2 regions of the Phyllobacterium sp. T2-21 genome follow, and region 2 is predicted to be linked to the other one. Evidence: predicted binding sites of a transcription regulator. Region 2 holds the regulator's gene; the other holds the start of a gene.
The links. The regulator PhoB, encoded in region 2, activates phosphate uptake and scavenging genes when phosphate is short. The targets are predictions, from matches to a motif close to TGTCATNNANCTGTCAT.
Positions count from the first base shown of each region.

Region 1: a site for PhoB is predicted at 2,010-2,026, ahead of ACZ5FP_RS18485 (alkaline phosphatase). Genes of this name have one in related genera too.

Region 1 is NZ_AP027913.1:68,452-76,499, reverse strand. Features, by position in the region: gene ACZ5FP_RS18490 (hypothetical protein) at 1-139, opposite strand, end outside; gene ACZ5FP_RS18485 (alkaline phosphatase) at 207-1,961, opposite strand; gene ACZ5FP_RS18480 (hypothetical protein) at 2,868-4,028, opposite strand; gene ACZ5FP_RS18475 (hypothetical protein) at 4,156-4,587, opposite strand; gene ACZ5FP_RS18470 (hypothetical protein) at 4,735-5,472, opposite strand; gene ACZ5FP_RS18465 (hypothetical protein) at 5,459-6,583, opposite strand; gene ACZ5FP_RS18460 (sensor histidine kinase) at 6,573-8,048, opposite strand, start outside.
Region 2 is NZ_AP027912.1:171,959-180,006, reverse strand. Features, by position in the region: gene pstC (phosphate ABC transporter permease subunit PstC) at 1-446, shown strand, start outside; gene pstA (phosphate ABC transporter permease PstA) at 443-1,762, shown strand; gene pstB (phosphate ABC transporter ATP-binding protein PstB) at 1,824-2,597, shown strand; gene phoU (phosphate signaling complex protein PhoU) at 2,621-3,346, shown strand; gene phoB (phosphate regulon transcriptional regulator PhoB) at 3,361-4,047, shown strand; gene ACZ5FP_RS00880 (vWA domain-containing protein) at 4,048-5,238, opposite strand; gene ACZ5FP_RS00875 (AAA family ATPase) at 5,318-6,157, opposite strand; RNA gene ssrS (6S RNA) at 6,706-6,862, shown strand; gene ACZ5FP_RS00865 (5-formyltetrahydrofolate cyclo-ligase) at 6,890-7,504, shown strand; gene ACZ5FP_RS00860 (TIGR00282 family metallophosphoesterase) at 7,565-8,048, shown strand, end outside.

The DNA of each region.
Region 1 (8,048 bases), on a different replicon from region 2:
GACCAAAGCTTTTGTAGAGCTCGCCGAAGCCCAGTTTTTCGGCAGCGCTTGCGCGTGCGGCAATGCCCATGAAAGGCAAGACCGCAGCGGCCGTGAGCAGCGCCCGACGACAAATAGCAAAGGTCTTCTTCTCCGTCATCGCAATCTCCTTAAACGGGAGGACAGGCGGCTTTCGGCCGCCTGCCCTGTTCGTCAGCCGGACAGATTTACATCTTTGACGCGCCGAGTGCGAAAGCGTCGGCGAGGACACGATAGACGTCGCTCTGTTCCATGTAACCACGGAAGCCTTCCGCACCCGGGCCAACGGCCTGCAGCACGACATCGTCCACCGCATGAACGCCACTATCCTCATCGCGCGGGATGTTGCCCTGGACGAAGACGGCGCCCGGCACGTCCTTGTAAGCTTCGTTGGCGACGTATTCCTTCTTCTCGTTCTGGATCGCCGGAACGAAAGGACCATCGAGCTTCGGACGGAAGGTCTCGTAGTGGTCAGGACCGTTGTTGGCCGCGATGAACAGACGGCGGGAAACATCGATTCGGTCCGGATAGCCATCGCCGTCCTTGTCTTCGTAGTTCGGGAAGCCTGCGGCGGCATAGGTGCCGACCTTGTCGCGCATTTCCGTGCCCGGCTTATCATCATCGACAGTGCCGATGATCGAGACGCCGTGCGTATGGTCACCAGTGACGACGATCAGCGTATCCGGATTTTTCGCCTGGAATTCGCGTGCAGCCGCGATGGCCTTGTCGAATTCGATCGTATCGATCAAAGCGCGATCCCAATCGAGGGGATGGCTCATCTTGTCGATGGACGCAGCCTCCACCATCAGGAAGAAGCCATCCGGATTCTTCGACAGCCTGTCGAGCGCCACCTTGGTCATATCAACCAGGCCCGGCTGGTTGGGAAACTTATCGACGGTACCCTTTTTGAGGAATTCGCGATCGAGCGTGACGTCGAGGTTGCCTGTGTGGAAGAGGCCGAGCAGCTTGCCCTGGTTCGAGCCAGCCGCGGCGGCCAGTTCATTCTTGTCGGTGGCGAGGGCGTAACCGGCCTCCTTGAAGAGCGCGATATAGTCCTTGTCGTCCTTGCGCTTCGAACCGGGCACGTCCTTGGCCAGGAAATAGGCCGAGCCGCCGCCGAGCAGCACGTCCGGCTTGACGTTGTACATCATGCCGACGATGTCGGCCTTGTCGGCGCGCTTGCGCGTATGGGAAACGAGCGCGGCAGGTGTCGCGTCCTGCACTTCGGATGTCGTCACGATGCCGAGCGACTTCTTGCCGGTGCGGCGCAGAGCCTCACCGATCGTTTCGACCTTGGGGTCGTCCTGGCTGGCCGGCGTGCGGTCAGCATAGACGCCGAGTGCGTTTACCGCGGACTTGTGGCCGGTCATATAGGCCGACATGGTGTTGGCGCTGTCGGTAGCGATCGCCGAGGTCGAGGAGGTGCCGATGAAGGCGACGGGCGGAATGTCATCCATGGCAAGGCGGCCATTGGCCTTCCCCTCGGTCATGCCCTTGGACATGAGGCGGGCGCCGGTGCGGTGCGCAACGGAAAGACCGTCACCCAGCAGGAAGATGATGTTCTTGGCTTTGGGCGTGTCGGACGTTGTGTATACATCCCAGCCGACCGATTTCTTCTCGTCGCCAGCCGATACCTCGACCTTGTACTGGCCGGGCTTCGCAAGCTTGATGTCGCGCAGGATGAGCGCGGATCCGAGCACCTTGTCTTCAGCGCCCTTCTCCTCGGCAACGAATTGGGCGGCCTTGCCGAAAACAGCGTCGTAGCTCTCGCCGTTGATCGTGACTTTCACGTCTTCCGGCTTCACGACCTTGCTGAATTCAACCTTGAAATCGAATGGCGAGCCTGCAAGGACCGTGGCCCGGTCCAGCGGATAGATCGTTGTCGCATGGGCCGCCCCGGACAAGAGTGCCGCCGACGCCACCACAAGGAAAAGTTTACGCATTTCATACCCCCAACTTGGTTAGCTTCCCCTCTCCTTTATAAATCCCGGATGACAGCCAGATGAAATCGCGCCAGTTTTTACAACCCGTAAGTTCACAGGATGCAATGATCGCAGCAGCTTTATTGCAGAACTTGCGGTGGGGCGTTGTCATGTCTGAAGTCCACGACCCCGCATCTTTGCGCAGCGCCTTGAGACTCTGAAAAGTCTCAAGGCGCTGCGCGTTCATCTGCCACCAACGGGTAAATGGCCAAACCGATTCAGGCTGAATTCAATCGTTCAAACGGCCGATTCAATGATTAGGGGTGGAGGAGAAACTTGTAGAGGGATCCGCGAAACCCGCTGATCAGAGGCCAGCTGCATAAAATCGCCAGTGATCGGAAAACGATCGTTTGCATGTGCCGCTAAGGACCAGTAGATCTTCCTTTGAAAACGCCGATAACAGGCGAGTTTAGGACATTTTTGATTGTAGCGTGAATGTCTACAATCCGGGGTTCTAAGCCCGAAACCGCGGAATTTCTAAATGATTGCGGAAACAATAAGTTAGAGAATAAAAGACGCAGCAATCCGCCTCAAAACCCTTGGGGCTGAGACCGACCAAAGCGGGTCATTTGCGGAAGAGTGCGGAATCCTACGCCAACGAGAAAGCCGCGCTAATCCAAGGCATTAGCGCAAAGTTTTGCTCAAACCACGCTTTGACGAACGTCTGGAAACTTTGCAATACGAAGTAAAATGCTGCACGATTAGCTGCATCAAAATCTAAAACGTTCAGCTAGCATGTAAGATCACGCCGTTATCAAATCTAAACGCAGGATTCCGCACTCTCCCGCAAATGGCTCCATGCGGGTTAGATGGGAGAGGCGGGATTGGGCGAGCGATATTCGCGCACATCAAGCCGGCTCGCCATCATCAAAGGAAGCCATATGTGCCGAGCAGAGGACGGATGGTTTCTGAGGTTATTTCATAAACTTGCCTTGAAACGAGCGCGCCGTCAGGATGCGCTTGGATGTGCTCACCGCTTTCAACCTCGTAATAATTGAGAGCGACTTCTGCGGGCCATGGGAATTTTGGGTCAAACGGCACCTCTGCATACGGATTGAAATAGACCTGAAGCCCATCCAGATGGGTTTCACGATGAAACGACGAATGTTGGATAAGCAAATCTGCACCGCCGATCTGGTGGCCGCTTTCTCGTCGTTGCGTGAGGAGGTAGTTCAACGAGGCGAGCTGAAACCGGTGCGTCCCGACCTGCCAGAGCTTCGAACCGGGCTCAATCTTGTCCTTATCAATCAGCCTGTAGCGCGTTGCCCGGACGAGCCTATCAATTTTACTTTCAACGACGGCCTTTCCGAAGGTCCCGACCGTAGAGAAGAAAACGGCGCTGATCTCTTTGAACGAATCGTTCGTGAAAATTCCCATCTCAACCGACGCACCCGAGGCTTTCTGGAGAAAGGTTATCCTGCCTTGTTTCCCTAGGTCTAACTCTTCGAGAACCGGCGGTGCCATGCCAAAAAGGACCATGTTGATGAGTTCGTTGTTTTGAGTGAGCGAGAGGTCGCTGTCGAAAGGAGCGATAGCGATGACAAATGGTCGACCACGCACATGGCTCATCGAAGAATACGGATGCTTCTTTCCATTGCTTCCGCGGAAAAGATCAAGCTTGTCCCTCATCTTTCCAGCAAGTTTCAGCGCACCACGCGTCTTGAAATCCTGCTCGCTAAAGATCTTCCACTGCTTTGCTGTCGGGGGCTGATCAGAGACGACAGCCTCTATGTTGAACTCGTAATTTCCGGGTCCTTTGATGAAGAAATCCGGTGCCGACTTCGAAAAGTCGACCCTGCATCCCAAGTCGATGAGCGCTCTGTTGAGATACAGCTCCCACATCGAGGAATTGAACGTCGATTGGAATTCGTTGATGAATTTTCCGCTCTCACCCCTTCGACCCAGCAGGCCTGTCGCCCAGTTTTGAATGACAGGCTTGACCTTAGCATAGTCAGGGTGGGCGGTGATGAGACGAAAGTGATCGTGAAGTTTTGCTTCAGGGATGCGGGGATCAAACAGGTCCAACATTCAAAAACCGTTCGTGAGTTTTCATTCGTGCAGCCAGCTGGTTATGCAGCAACAGATTTACCGAGATGAGCTTATCAATATGGCCTGTGGTCTAGGCGGCGCAAAAACAGTCTTGCAGTGACCAGATTTATTTGAAGCCTGAATGTCGCGTCTTCTTCTTCGGACAGCCCATCCTGACGAGAGTCGCTGGTGCCTTTGAGGCTCGTCTCCCCCACACGTCGTCTTCTTCGGCTGGTTCAATGATCTCAAAGCCGTCGAACTTCAGACCTGCTTTCAGCTTTTGCCAAGACGTCTTCTCTTTGGCAGTCGACCAGTTTGCGAGCGCTTTTTCGATCATGGCCCGCTCCAAGCTGACTTGGCCGAATTCCGTGTAGACCGCCGGGCCACCTTCGATTGCAGCCTTGGAAAGGCTGACGACCTTGGCTGATTTGCTGCCACCTCCGCCCCGATCCTCAATTCCCCATTGCACTTCGAGAACGTCAATCTCGCTATGAGAATAGCTATCTGAAACAACTTCAGCAGCAGCTACCACTGTCATCCGATTGAATTCGCCCATCATTCTTTGGCCCCCAGTCTCGCTCAAGATGCAAGTTCGTCGAACTTGCGTACAACGCCGTTTGAAGATCAGTTTCGGTGAGTAGTTCACGGCCGCATCTAGTTCCCTATGAACCGACCCCGATTAGTCGTGCCTGCGGCAAACGCTTAGCTAACCGATCACAAACGGACATAGAAATCCTGAGACGATAGATCGTGGTTTTGCCCAGCTGCCAGCCACGCCGTCGAAGTATGGCTTCCAGAACCTTTCGAACTGCGGAACGATCAAATTCGCGTATTGTGTATCCTCTCGGAGCGATTTCCAAATTTCGCCTGCATAATTTGCCAGTACAAAATCGACCGCTAGGATGCCGTCCATTGGTGGATGCATGAGGCGGGGTGGGTCAAGTAAAAGAGTTTGGCCGAGCTGATCGGCGACTTTTGTCATACGGGCTCCCCCGAACTGAAAATGGTATAGAGGGTGGATGTCTTCCGTGACGTGGGGGCTGTCTTTCTTTGTATCAATGATGTGACGGTCAAAGTGCCATGCAGCCTTCAATTCGGCACCGGCCGGCCCCTGAGCATACTTTTCCACATTTATCTCGAGCTTCGCGAACTGATCATCGGGCTCGCCTTCGAAGCGGCCGATCATCGATATATTCAACTCGATCCGGAAGCCGGTTGTTTTGGCCGGAACGGTGCCCTTAGGTGAGATGAGCTGGAACGTCAGGTTGGTGATATCGTAGCCCCAAGCCTTGTCGCCATGGGCCGACGCTAACGAGCATTGTTCTGCCGCGGCGTTCAGAGGACCTACATCTGAACACACCCGTTTTCGGCTTAAGATCGTTGCGAGGGCTCTCAGCGCTGTTGCGGATTTTTTCCGCTGGTCAGAAAAGTTATTTTTTGTCATTGCGAAGGCTGACCATGAGTTCGTCTATCCGCGCCCGCTCGAAGGGATGGATCTCATATCCGTGCGATTTGTGCATTCGCTCCAAGATCGCATTCAGAGACCCGTAAATGCCGTCCTGCCATTCGCGGCGATCTACCGACAACTGGACGGCGTCAGTGGGAGATATTGGTACGTGAAGCAGTTTGCACACATACCAATACCGGCGGTCGTATCCTGCAACTAGAGGCTCTGCGGCTTTCAGCTGAGGTAATCTGAGAGCCTTCTTCAATATTTGGACCCTTTCTTCAGCCTCAAGGCGCTGCAGCGCGGCTTTGGGATGAATTTTGTTCCATGCCGAATTCAGTTTGAACATCCACCAACGCGACCACGCCTGGGAGAACACTCCAGTATAGGCCGCCGGCGTGCAGAACTTTGCTTTTAGTTTGTCCCAGTCTGGCGATTTTTCGATGTCGACGCCCAGTCGGGCAGCGAGCAGTCGCTCGTCTATTAGCGGCCCGCTGCCAAGAATCAAATTCTGCAAGACAGAGCGTGCAAATACATGCGCTGGATAGGACCGATTTTCGGCAATGTCGCCGGCAATGCGCGCATCCAGGATGTCAAAGGCGTCAGGAAGGTCAATGATGCGACTGTAGATGCCCTTCACTGTTTTGGATTTGAGGCTATTAATCGTTTTATAGCCATTGGCTAACGCGATCATCTCCCGTGCGACTAGAGCCTTATTGTCTGTAATTGACGCCTTGTAATACTGGCGATCAAACAGGTCATGGCTGGTTTCATCCTTATCGTAAGAGACCTTGAAATTGTCGTCTACCGACCACAGCACAATCGGAAACGACGAAATCTCAGACTCTGTCATTCTGGTTCTGAGTTCCTGTGCAAGCGACAGGGCACGATAGTTCACGCGCGCCCCGTCTTCGTTTGCGGCGCGGTCTAGACGCAGGTCGAGAAGCAGGCCGTCTAGCTTCAGCTTGCTGATTTGGCGAATTTCTTCGTCGAATTGCACCGGCGCGCGGACATCGATTTTAAGATCTGCGCTCGCCTGCTCAAGCAACTGAACAATCGGTTTTACCTTGGTCGCCTCGTCGTCAATGCAGACGTAGTCAATAGGCATTATCTGGCAGCTCCTCATCTGTTGCTTCAGGCATCGTCACGCGAAAACAGGTGGAGAAACCGGTTCGCGGTTTATGGAGCACCACATCGCCGTTTGCCGATTCGACGATATCCTTCACTATCTTGAGGCCCATCCCCATTCCGGCAAATGTTCCGTCCTCCTCCGAGGCGCCGCTGGCCGATGTCGTTGTGAAAAATGCATCGAAAATCCGGGCTGCACTCGCCTTCGGAATGCCGTCACCGTTGTCCATAAAATCGAGGTAAACCTTGTCACCCAAGCGACCGCATTCGATGCGGATATGTCCTTTTGTACCTGCCCTACGGATGGCCTTAATCGAATTCGTGAATAGATTTATCAGTATTGATGCCCATTCAGATCTATGCATGGGACGAACGAACAATCCAAATCCATCAAAATGCTTTTCCAGGATAAGCTCGTTGCGGTTAAGCTTTGGTGAGACAACTTGGATGAATGCATTGACGACATCTCGTATCTCTAACGCACCTACCTCTCGACTGACGTTGTCACGAACTGTGGCGTCGAAATACGTCAGATAGCCCTCAAAGTCAGCGATCTGATCAAGAAGGTAGTCAGCCTGTGGTGCGCCCTCCGACTTGGCTTCCAGGCGAGATGCCAGCAGCGCGGCAGATGCTCGCACAGCCTCCAGGGATAGTCGGATCTCATGCGTAAATTCACCAATTGTTAGTCCTAGGCTCGCAAGCACCCGCATCATGCCCAGTTCTTCTAGAAGGGCCTCTCCTGTGTTGCCGATTTCCAATACCGACTCCCGCACAGAGTCCACGACGTGCGATAGGGCCGCAGCATACTGCGGGTCGTCGCTGGCACTCTTCTGCAACGCCGCAAGGCGCCCGAGAATGTCGTCGGCCTGCCCCTTAGGGCTGCGCCTCTTCTGGCGCGTGTCAGTGGTCGTGAGTCTTCTATCGCGAGCTTCGGCGATCGGGAGGATAGCGGTCTTTAGGACCGCAGACACAAAATCTTTCAGCTCAAGAAACGATTCATTCTCGAGGAGGCCCTCACGACTAGACGTTTCTTCGAAGTGAGCGCCATCGACGTCGTTGATTTCGACGAAGCCAAGGAAGTTTCGGTTGCTGTGCGGCGGGAGCACTTTTCGAAGCAGATTTGACGCATTTAGTTTCAACCAGTCATCGAAGCGCTCTCCATATGGAAGCACGCGGAACCCGTTGCGATAGAGACGAATGCCTCCGCTGCTCTGCAATTTTTCGGCGACTTTCGAGCGGAACGAATGCTGCGTTTCCTTGTCGATGTAGTAATAAGCTTTGAAGCGGACTGCCCGAAGATGGGGATAAGACTCCGATGGATGGTCGCGCCGCGGTCCGATCGGCGTCGATCCGCTCTCTATGTTGAAGCGTTCCGAGCGGATGCTCCAGCTGGCAAATCCGCTGTCATCAACCTGACCCTCAATTTCTGCCAGAGCGTGCTTGAA
Region 2 (8,048 bases):
TGACCGCCGGTATCGTGATGGGCGTGATGCTGATCCCTTTCGTTTCCTCCCTGTCGGACGACATCATTACCGCCGTTCCGGGGTCGCTGCGTGACGGCTCGCTCGGGCTTGGATCGACGCGTTCGGAGACGATCCGCCGCGTCGTGCTGCCTGCCGCGTTGCCCGGCATCGTCGGTGCGCTGCTGCTCACCGCGTCGCGCGCCATCGGCGAAACGATGATCGTGGTTCTGGCGGCCGGTGTTGCGGCGAACCTCAACATCAATCCGTTCGACGCCATGACGACCATCACCGTAAAGATCGTCAACCAGCTGACAGGCGATCTCGAATTCAATTCACCGCAGACGCTGGTGGCATTCGCCCTTGGCCTCACCCTTTTCTTCATCACGCTGGCGATGAACATTTTCGCGCTTTACATCGTGCGTAAGTACCGGGAGCAGTACGAATGACCGACACAACACTCAATCCTGCTGCAGTTGCTCCGGCAAAGGTCGTCCGGCGCGACATCGGTCTGAAGCGCCGCTATGCCGCCGAGCGCCGGTTCAAGATTTACGGCATCACCGCGATTGCCATCGGCCTGTTCTTCCTGGTTGCGCTGCTCTACTCGGTGATTTCCAACGGCTACACGGCGTTCTGGCAGACGGAGGTCAGCCTCTCGGTCAAGCTCGACGAGAAGGTGATCGACCCCACGAACAAGCGTGCGACCGACCCGACCGTTCTGCTGACCGCGAACTATCCGATCCTCGTGCGCAATGCCCTTGCCGAAAAGCTGGGCGTCAGCCTTGACGACAAGCCGGCGATCCGCGAACTGAGCAAGCTCGTCTCCGACGGCTCGCGCAGCCAGCTGCGGGAACTGGTTTCAGGAAATCCGGCACTGATCGGCACGACGCAGAACCTCTGGGTGCTGACCGGCGGCGACATCGACTCGGCCTTCAAGGGCCAGATCGACCTGAGTGTCGATCAGGCAAACCGCAAGGTATCGGACCGCCAGGTTGCCTGGATGAACACGCTGGCCAAGGAAGGCGCCATGGCGCAGCGCTTCAACAGCGGCCTGTTCACCTTCGGCGCATCGAGCCGTCCGGAAACGTCGGGTCTCGGTGTCGCGCTCATCGGCTCGCTCTACATGATGCTGATTGTCCTCTGCCTTTCCCTGCCCATCGGCGTGGCCGCATCGATCTATCTGGAAGAATATGCCAAGAAGAGCCGCCTGACCGATATCATCGAGGTCAACATCAACAATCTGGCCGCGGTGCCGTCCATCGTCTTCGGTCTGCTTGGACTGGCCGTGTTCATCAATTTCTTCGGCCTGCCGCGCTCCGCATCGCTGGTCGGCGGCCTGGTGCTGACGCTGATGACGCTGCCGACGATCATCATCGCCACCCGTGCGGCCCTGCGCGCCGTGCCGCCATCCATCCGCTCGGCGGCGCTGGGCATCGGTGCCTCGAAGACGCAGATGGTGTTTCACCATGTACTGCCGCTGGCCGCACCCGGCATCCTGACCGGCACGATCATCGGCCTTGCCCACGCGCTGGGCGAGACCGCACCACTGCTGCTGATCGGCATGGTGGCCTTCGTCGCCAACTATCCGGTCACGCCGCTTGATCCGTCAACGGCCCTGCCGGTGCAGATCTACATGTGGGCGAACGAAGCGGAGCGGGCCTTTGTCGAGCGCACATCCGGCGCTATCATCGTGCTGCTTCTGTTTCTTGCAGTCATGAACATTGGAGCCATCATTCTGCGTCGCCGCTTCGAGCGGCGCTGGTAAACGGGAGCGAATTATGAATCTCATGACAGAACGATCTCTCGAAAAAGCGGTAAACGACAAAATGAGTGCACAGGTCAATACGATCAAAATGCAGGGCAAGGATGTCACCGTTCACTACGGTGAAAAGCAGGCCCTGTTCGGTGTCAGCCTCGATGTGCCGGAAAAGATGGTGACGGCGCTGATCGGCCCGTCCGGTTGCGGCAAGTCGACCTTCCTGCGCTCGCTCAACCGCATGAACGACACGATCGAAGGCTGCAAGATCGGCGGCAAGATCACGCTCGATGACGAGGATATCTACAATCCGAAGATCGACGTGGTCGAGCTGCGCGCTCGCGTCGGCATGGTTTTCCAGAAACCCAATCCGTTCCCGAAGTCCATTTTCGAGAATGTGGCCTATGGCCCGCGCATCCATGGTCTTGCCAAGAACCGGCATGAGCTGGAGGAAATCGTCGAGAAGAGCCTGCGCCGCGCCAGCCTGTTCGACGAGGTCAAGGACCGCCTGCATGAAGCCGGTACCGGCCTTTCCGGTGGCCAGCAGCAGCGCCTGTGCATCGCCCGCGCCATTGCCGTCAGCCCGGAAGTCATCCTGATGGACGAACCCTGCTCGGCGCTCGATCCGATTGCCACGGCAAAGGTCGAGGAACTGATCGACGAACTGCGCCAGAACTACACCATCGTCATCGTCACCCATTCGATGCAGCAGGCGGCCCGCGTTTCGCAGCGCACCGCCATGTTCCATCTCGGAAACCTCGTCGAGGTGGGCGATACGGAAATGATGTTCACCAATCCGACGGAAAAGCGCACGCAGGACTACATCACCGGACGCTTCGGCTAATCACGGGAAACAGGGATAAGAATATGACCGAGTCGCAGCATACCGTCCGTTCCTATGACGACGAACTGAAGTTCCTGACGCACAAGATCGCCGAAATGGGCGGCCATGCCGAGCGCATGGTCGAACAGGCCGTCACCGCCATGGTGAACTCCGACAACGCGCTGGCCCAGCGCGTCATTTCGGACGATCTCATCCTCGATGCCGGACAGCGCGAGATCGACGAAAAGGCCATCACCATCATCGGCAAGCGCCAGCCCATGGCGATCGATCTGCGTGAGATCATCGGCGCCATCCGCATTTCCTCCGACCTCGAACGGGTCGGCGACCTCGGCAAGAACATCGCCAAGCGCGTTGTCGCCGTCACCGATACGCGTCAGACGCTGTCGGTCTATCGCGGCCTGCAGACCATCGCGGAACTCGCCCTGACGCAGCTGAAGGACGTGCTCGACGCCTATGCGACACGCTCCGTGCAGCAGGTCAACATCGTGCGTGAGCGCGATGATGAAATCGATGCGCTGTACACATCGCTGTTCCGCGAACTCCTGACCTACATGATGGAAGACCCGCGCAACATCTCCGCCTGCACGCACCTTCTCTTCTGCGCCAAGAATATCGAGCGCATCGGAGACCATGCGACGAACATTGCTGAAACGGTCTACTACATCGTGACGGGTGCCCAGCTTCCGGCCGAACGGCCCAAGGAAGACCAGACCCACAGCATCATCGTCGATGAAGCCAGACAGCCTTAATTAGGATTCCAGCAATGGCGATCGCTCCCAAAATCACTGTTGTCGAAGACGAGGAAGCGCTCAGCGTCCTTCTCCGGTACAATCTTGAAGCCGAAGGTTATGTCGTCGAGACAATCGCACGCGGTGACGAGGCGGAAATTGCGCTGCGTGAAAAAGTGCCGGATCTGCTCATTCTCGACTGGATGCTGCCGGGTCTTTCCGGCATCGAACTCTGCCGCCGTCTGCGGGCGCGGCGCGAGACCGAAATCCTGCCGATCATCATGCTGACGGCGCGCGGCGAAGAGAGCGAGCGGGTGCGCGGCCTTGCCACCGGTGCTGATGACTACATGGTCAAGCCGTTCTCGACCCCGGAACTGCTTGCCCGCATCAAGGCCATGCTGCGCCGGGTCAATCCGAGCCTGCTGTCGCATGTGCTCAGCTTCGGCGATCTGAAGCTCGACCGCGAGCAGCACCGCGTGTTCCGCAAGGAGCGCGAGTTGAAGCTCGGGCCGACCGAATTCCGCCTGCTGGAATTCCTGATGCAGTCCCCCGGCCGGGTGTTCTCGCGCGGCCAGCTCCTGGACAATGTCTGGGGCGCAGACATCTACGTGGACGACCGTACCGTCGACGTGCATGTCGGGCGGCTGCGCAAGGCCATCAATATCGGCCGCTCGATCGATCCGATCCGCACCGTGCGCGGTGCGGGGTATTCGTTCGGGTAGTCAGTGCCTGCGCGAGAGTTCGCGCGTCGCCCCCTCGATACCCGCCAGGGTCATGGGATACATGCGATGCGCGAAAATCTTGCGGATCATTGCCGTCGAGGCGGTGTAGTCCCAATATTGTTCCTTTGACGGATTGAGCCACGCGGCGTTCTTCCAGTGGTCGAGCACCCGGCCGAGCCAGACCGCGCCCGCCTCCTGGTTCCAGTGCTCGACCGATCCGCCCGCATGGGAAACCTCGTAGGGCGCCATGGCGGCATCCCCGACGAAGATGACCTTGTAGTCCGGTCCGTATTTATGGATGAGATCGAGCGTCGGTATGCGTTCCGCATGGCGGCGGCGGTTGTCCTTCCACACACCCTCGTAGAGGCAGTTGTGGAAGTAGAAATATTCCATGTGCTTGAATTCCGAGCGGACGGCGGAGAACAGTTCCTCGGCGATCCGGATATGCTCGTCCATGGAGCCGCCCACATCGAAGAACATCAGCAGCTTGACATGATTGCGCCGTTCGGGCCGCGTCTGCACGTCGAGATAGCCGTGTTCGGCGGTTGACCTGATGGTGCCGGAAAGATCAAGCTCGTCATCGGCGCCTTCGCGCACCCAGCGGCGCAGCCGTTTCAGAGCAACCTTGATGTTGCGGGTGCCCAGCTCGACACTGTCGTCAAAATTCCTGAATTCACGCTTGTCCCAGACCTTGACCGCCCGGCCGTGCCGGCCCTCGTCCTGGCCGATGCGCACGCCTTCGGGATTGTAGCCATAGGCACCGAAGGGTGAGGTTCCGGCCGTGCCGATCCACTTCGAGCCGCCCTGATGCCGGCCCTTCTGCTCCTCAAGCCGCTGGCGCAGGGTTTCCATCAGCTTGTCGAAACCGCCCAGCGCCTCGATCAGCTTCTTCTCTTCTTCGGTGAGGTGCTTTTCGGCGAGCCGGCGCAACCATTCCTCAGGCAGATTGGCAATGTCGACACCGCTCTCGCCGCCGAGCAGTTCCAGCCCCTTGAACACGTGGCCGAAGACCTGATCGAAACGGTCGAGATGGCGCTCGTCCTTCACCAGGGCGGAACGGGCGAGATAGTAGAACCCTTCCACATCATAGGTCACCAGCCCCGCATCCAGCCCCTCAAGCAACGTCAGATATTCCCGCAGCGATACGGGAATCTTGGCCGCCTTGAGCTCGAGGAAGAAGGGGAGGAACATGGCTAAACCCGCTTATTGTCGTCGATGAACGGCGTCAGTTCGCCGATCCGGCCCTTTGTGCCGGGGCGGACGGAGAGCATCATCCCTGCCTCCTCGCCATGAAGGCCAGCCGCTCGAACAGGTGTACGTCCTGCTCGTTCTTCAGCAGGGCGCCGTGCAGTTTCGGCAAGGCGTTCTTCGGGTCGGCGCGCAAATCTTCCGGGGCGATGTCGTCGGCAACCAGCAGGCGGATCCAGTCCAGCGCTTCGGAGGTCGACGGCTTCTTCTTCAGGCCGGGCACATCGCGGATCTCGTAGAACTGGGTGAGGGCGGCGCGCACGAGGTTCTGCTTGATGCCGGGATAATGCACCTCGACGATCCGGGTCAGCGTATCGACATCCGGGAAGCGGATATAGTGGAAGAAGCAGCGGCGCAGAAAGGCGTCGGGCAGTTCCTTCTCGTTGTTGGAGGTGATGATGACGATTGGCCGGTGTACGGCGCGGATCGTTTCGCCGGTTTCGTAGACGTGAAATTCGTTGCGGTCGAGCTCCTGCAGGAGATCGTTGGGAAACTCGATATCCGCCTTGTCGATCTCGTCGATCAGCAGCACGACTTTCCTGTCGGTCGTGAAGGCATGCCACAGCTTGCCGGGCTTGATGTAGTTGGCGATGTCGTTGAACTTGGCATCGCCGAGCTGCGAATCGCGCAGGCGGCTGACGGCATCATATTCGTAGAGGCCCTGCTGCGCCTTGGTGGTGGATTTGACGTTCCATTCGACCAGTTCCAGATCGAGCGCCGCCGCGATCTGCCGGGCAAGCTCGGTCTTGCCGGTGCCGGGTTCGCCCTTGACCAGCAGCGGCCGTTCAAGCGCAATCGCCGCATTGACCGCCACCATCAGATCCTTGTCGGCCACATAGGCCGCTGTACCTTCAAACCGCATCGCATTCCCTTTCGTGATCGACGAAGATTAAGGGGCGTGCCGGAGGAGGGCAAGAGCCGTCGGGGAATGCGGCGATATGGTTTTCCCGTTGCCACGCCCGCTGTCGCGTCTGGCTGTTTAAAGGTGGGAAAGACGGGCGGTCCCTGGAACGCGGGTCTTGGGGTATGTGGTATGCAATGCTTGCGATCCAAGGACCACCCGCCCCGGCGTTTTCAAGTTTTTGCCCAATGCGCATCCATTGGGTAAAACCTCCCCGGCTTCACAGGTTTTCCTCCCTGTGAAGCCGAAGCGCCGGTCCTTTCCCGACTTGCGAAAGTTTCCGGAAGCATTCCCGCCGGAAAGGACAGGGATGAGAATAACGTGGGTTGGGAAGTGGTGGATAAGTTGGTGTGGTTTTTTGTGATGGAGGTCTTTCACCCCCCTCTGTCCGGCAGCCCAGAGGGGGTGTCCCACGCCTCCACGATGATTATGCGACAAAGATTGTGCGGGGAGGGAAAATCGTTTGCCGCGCACTGGTGCAATGCCTGCATCCGTCCTATATTCGGATCGGCGCTCTGCGCTTCTCGACAGGAGAGACATATTCCCCGGGGCCTTAATGATCCCTTAGGGAGCTGTCCCTGAGGAGGCCCGTGGGCTTCTTCACACGGCACCCACCTACTTTGTAGGTTCCCGGGATCGACTTCTCCATCGGTTGTGTGGACGCCACTTTTGTTTCATCCCGAGCCGGTTCGCATGCCGGCGCCCCATGAAATCAAGCCCGTGCAGCACCACTCCCCCATCAAAGAGCTGAAGAAGAAACTGCGCCTGGAGGCCCTTGGCCGCCGCGATGCGCTGACGACGGAATTCCGCATCGAAGCCTCGATGCGCATTGCCGATTTCGGTCTGGCGGCGCTTGCCGTCGATGCGGGCACCATTGTTTCGGGCTTCTGGCCGATCCGCTCGGAGGTGGATCTGCGTCCGCTGCTGTTCGGCCTGCGCGAGCGCGGTGCACGGCTTTGCCTGCCTGCCATCATCGACAAGCAGACGATCCTTTTCCGCGAACTGGTGCGCGGCGCGCCGATGATCGATACGGGCTTCGGCACGGCGGGGCCGCCGCACGACGCAGCGGTGCTCGATCCATCCTTCATGCTGGTGCCGCTGGCGGCCTTCGATGTCAGGGGGCACCGCATCGGCTATGGGGCGGGCTACTATGACCGGGCCATCGCGCATCTGCAGATCAAGGGCGTGAACCCGCGCCTGATCGGCGTGGCGTTTGACTGCCAGCAGGTTGAAACCGTACCCGATGAGCCGCATGATGTGCCGCTGGAGGCGATCCTGACGGAAAGCGGGTTGCGCCGCTTCGGCTAGACAGATAAATCGATCATTTCAGGCCCCGGCAAGGACCGGGCTCTCTTTCAGGATGTGCGCGTGAGATTACTGTTTCTTGGGGATATGGTGGGGCGTTCGGGCCGGACGGCGGTCTATGAGCAATTGCCGGGACTGATATCCGACCTGAAGCTCGATTTCGTCATCGTCAACGGCGAGAACGCGGCGGGCGGCTTCGGCATCACCGAGGAAATCTTTCACGACACGATCAATGCCGGGGCCGATGTGGTCACGACAGGCAATCACGTCTGGGACCAGCGGGAAGCACTGGTTTTCGCCTCGCGCGAACAGCGGTTCCTGCGCCCGGCGAATTTCCCGCTTGGCACGGCCGGCAAGGGCTCCGGCGTGTTTCTCGCCAAGAACGGCGCGCGCGTGCTTGTGTCCAACATCATGGGCCGCGTGTTCATGCATCCGGATCTGCATGACCCGTTCACCATCGGCGAAGAGATTCTCGCCGCCTGTCCGCTCGGCGAACAGGCCGATGCCGTGGTGTTCGACTTCCATGCGGAAGCCACCAGCGAAAAGC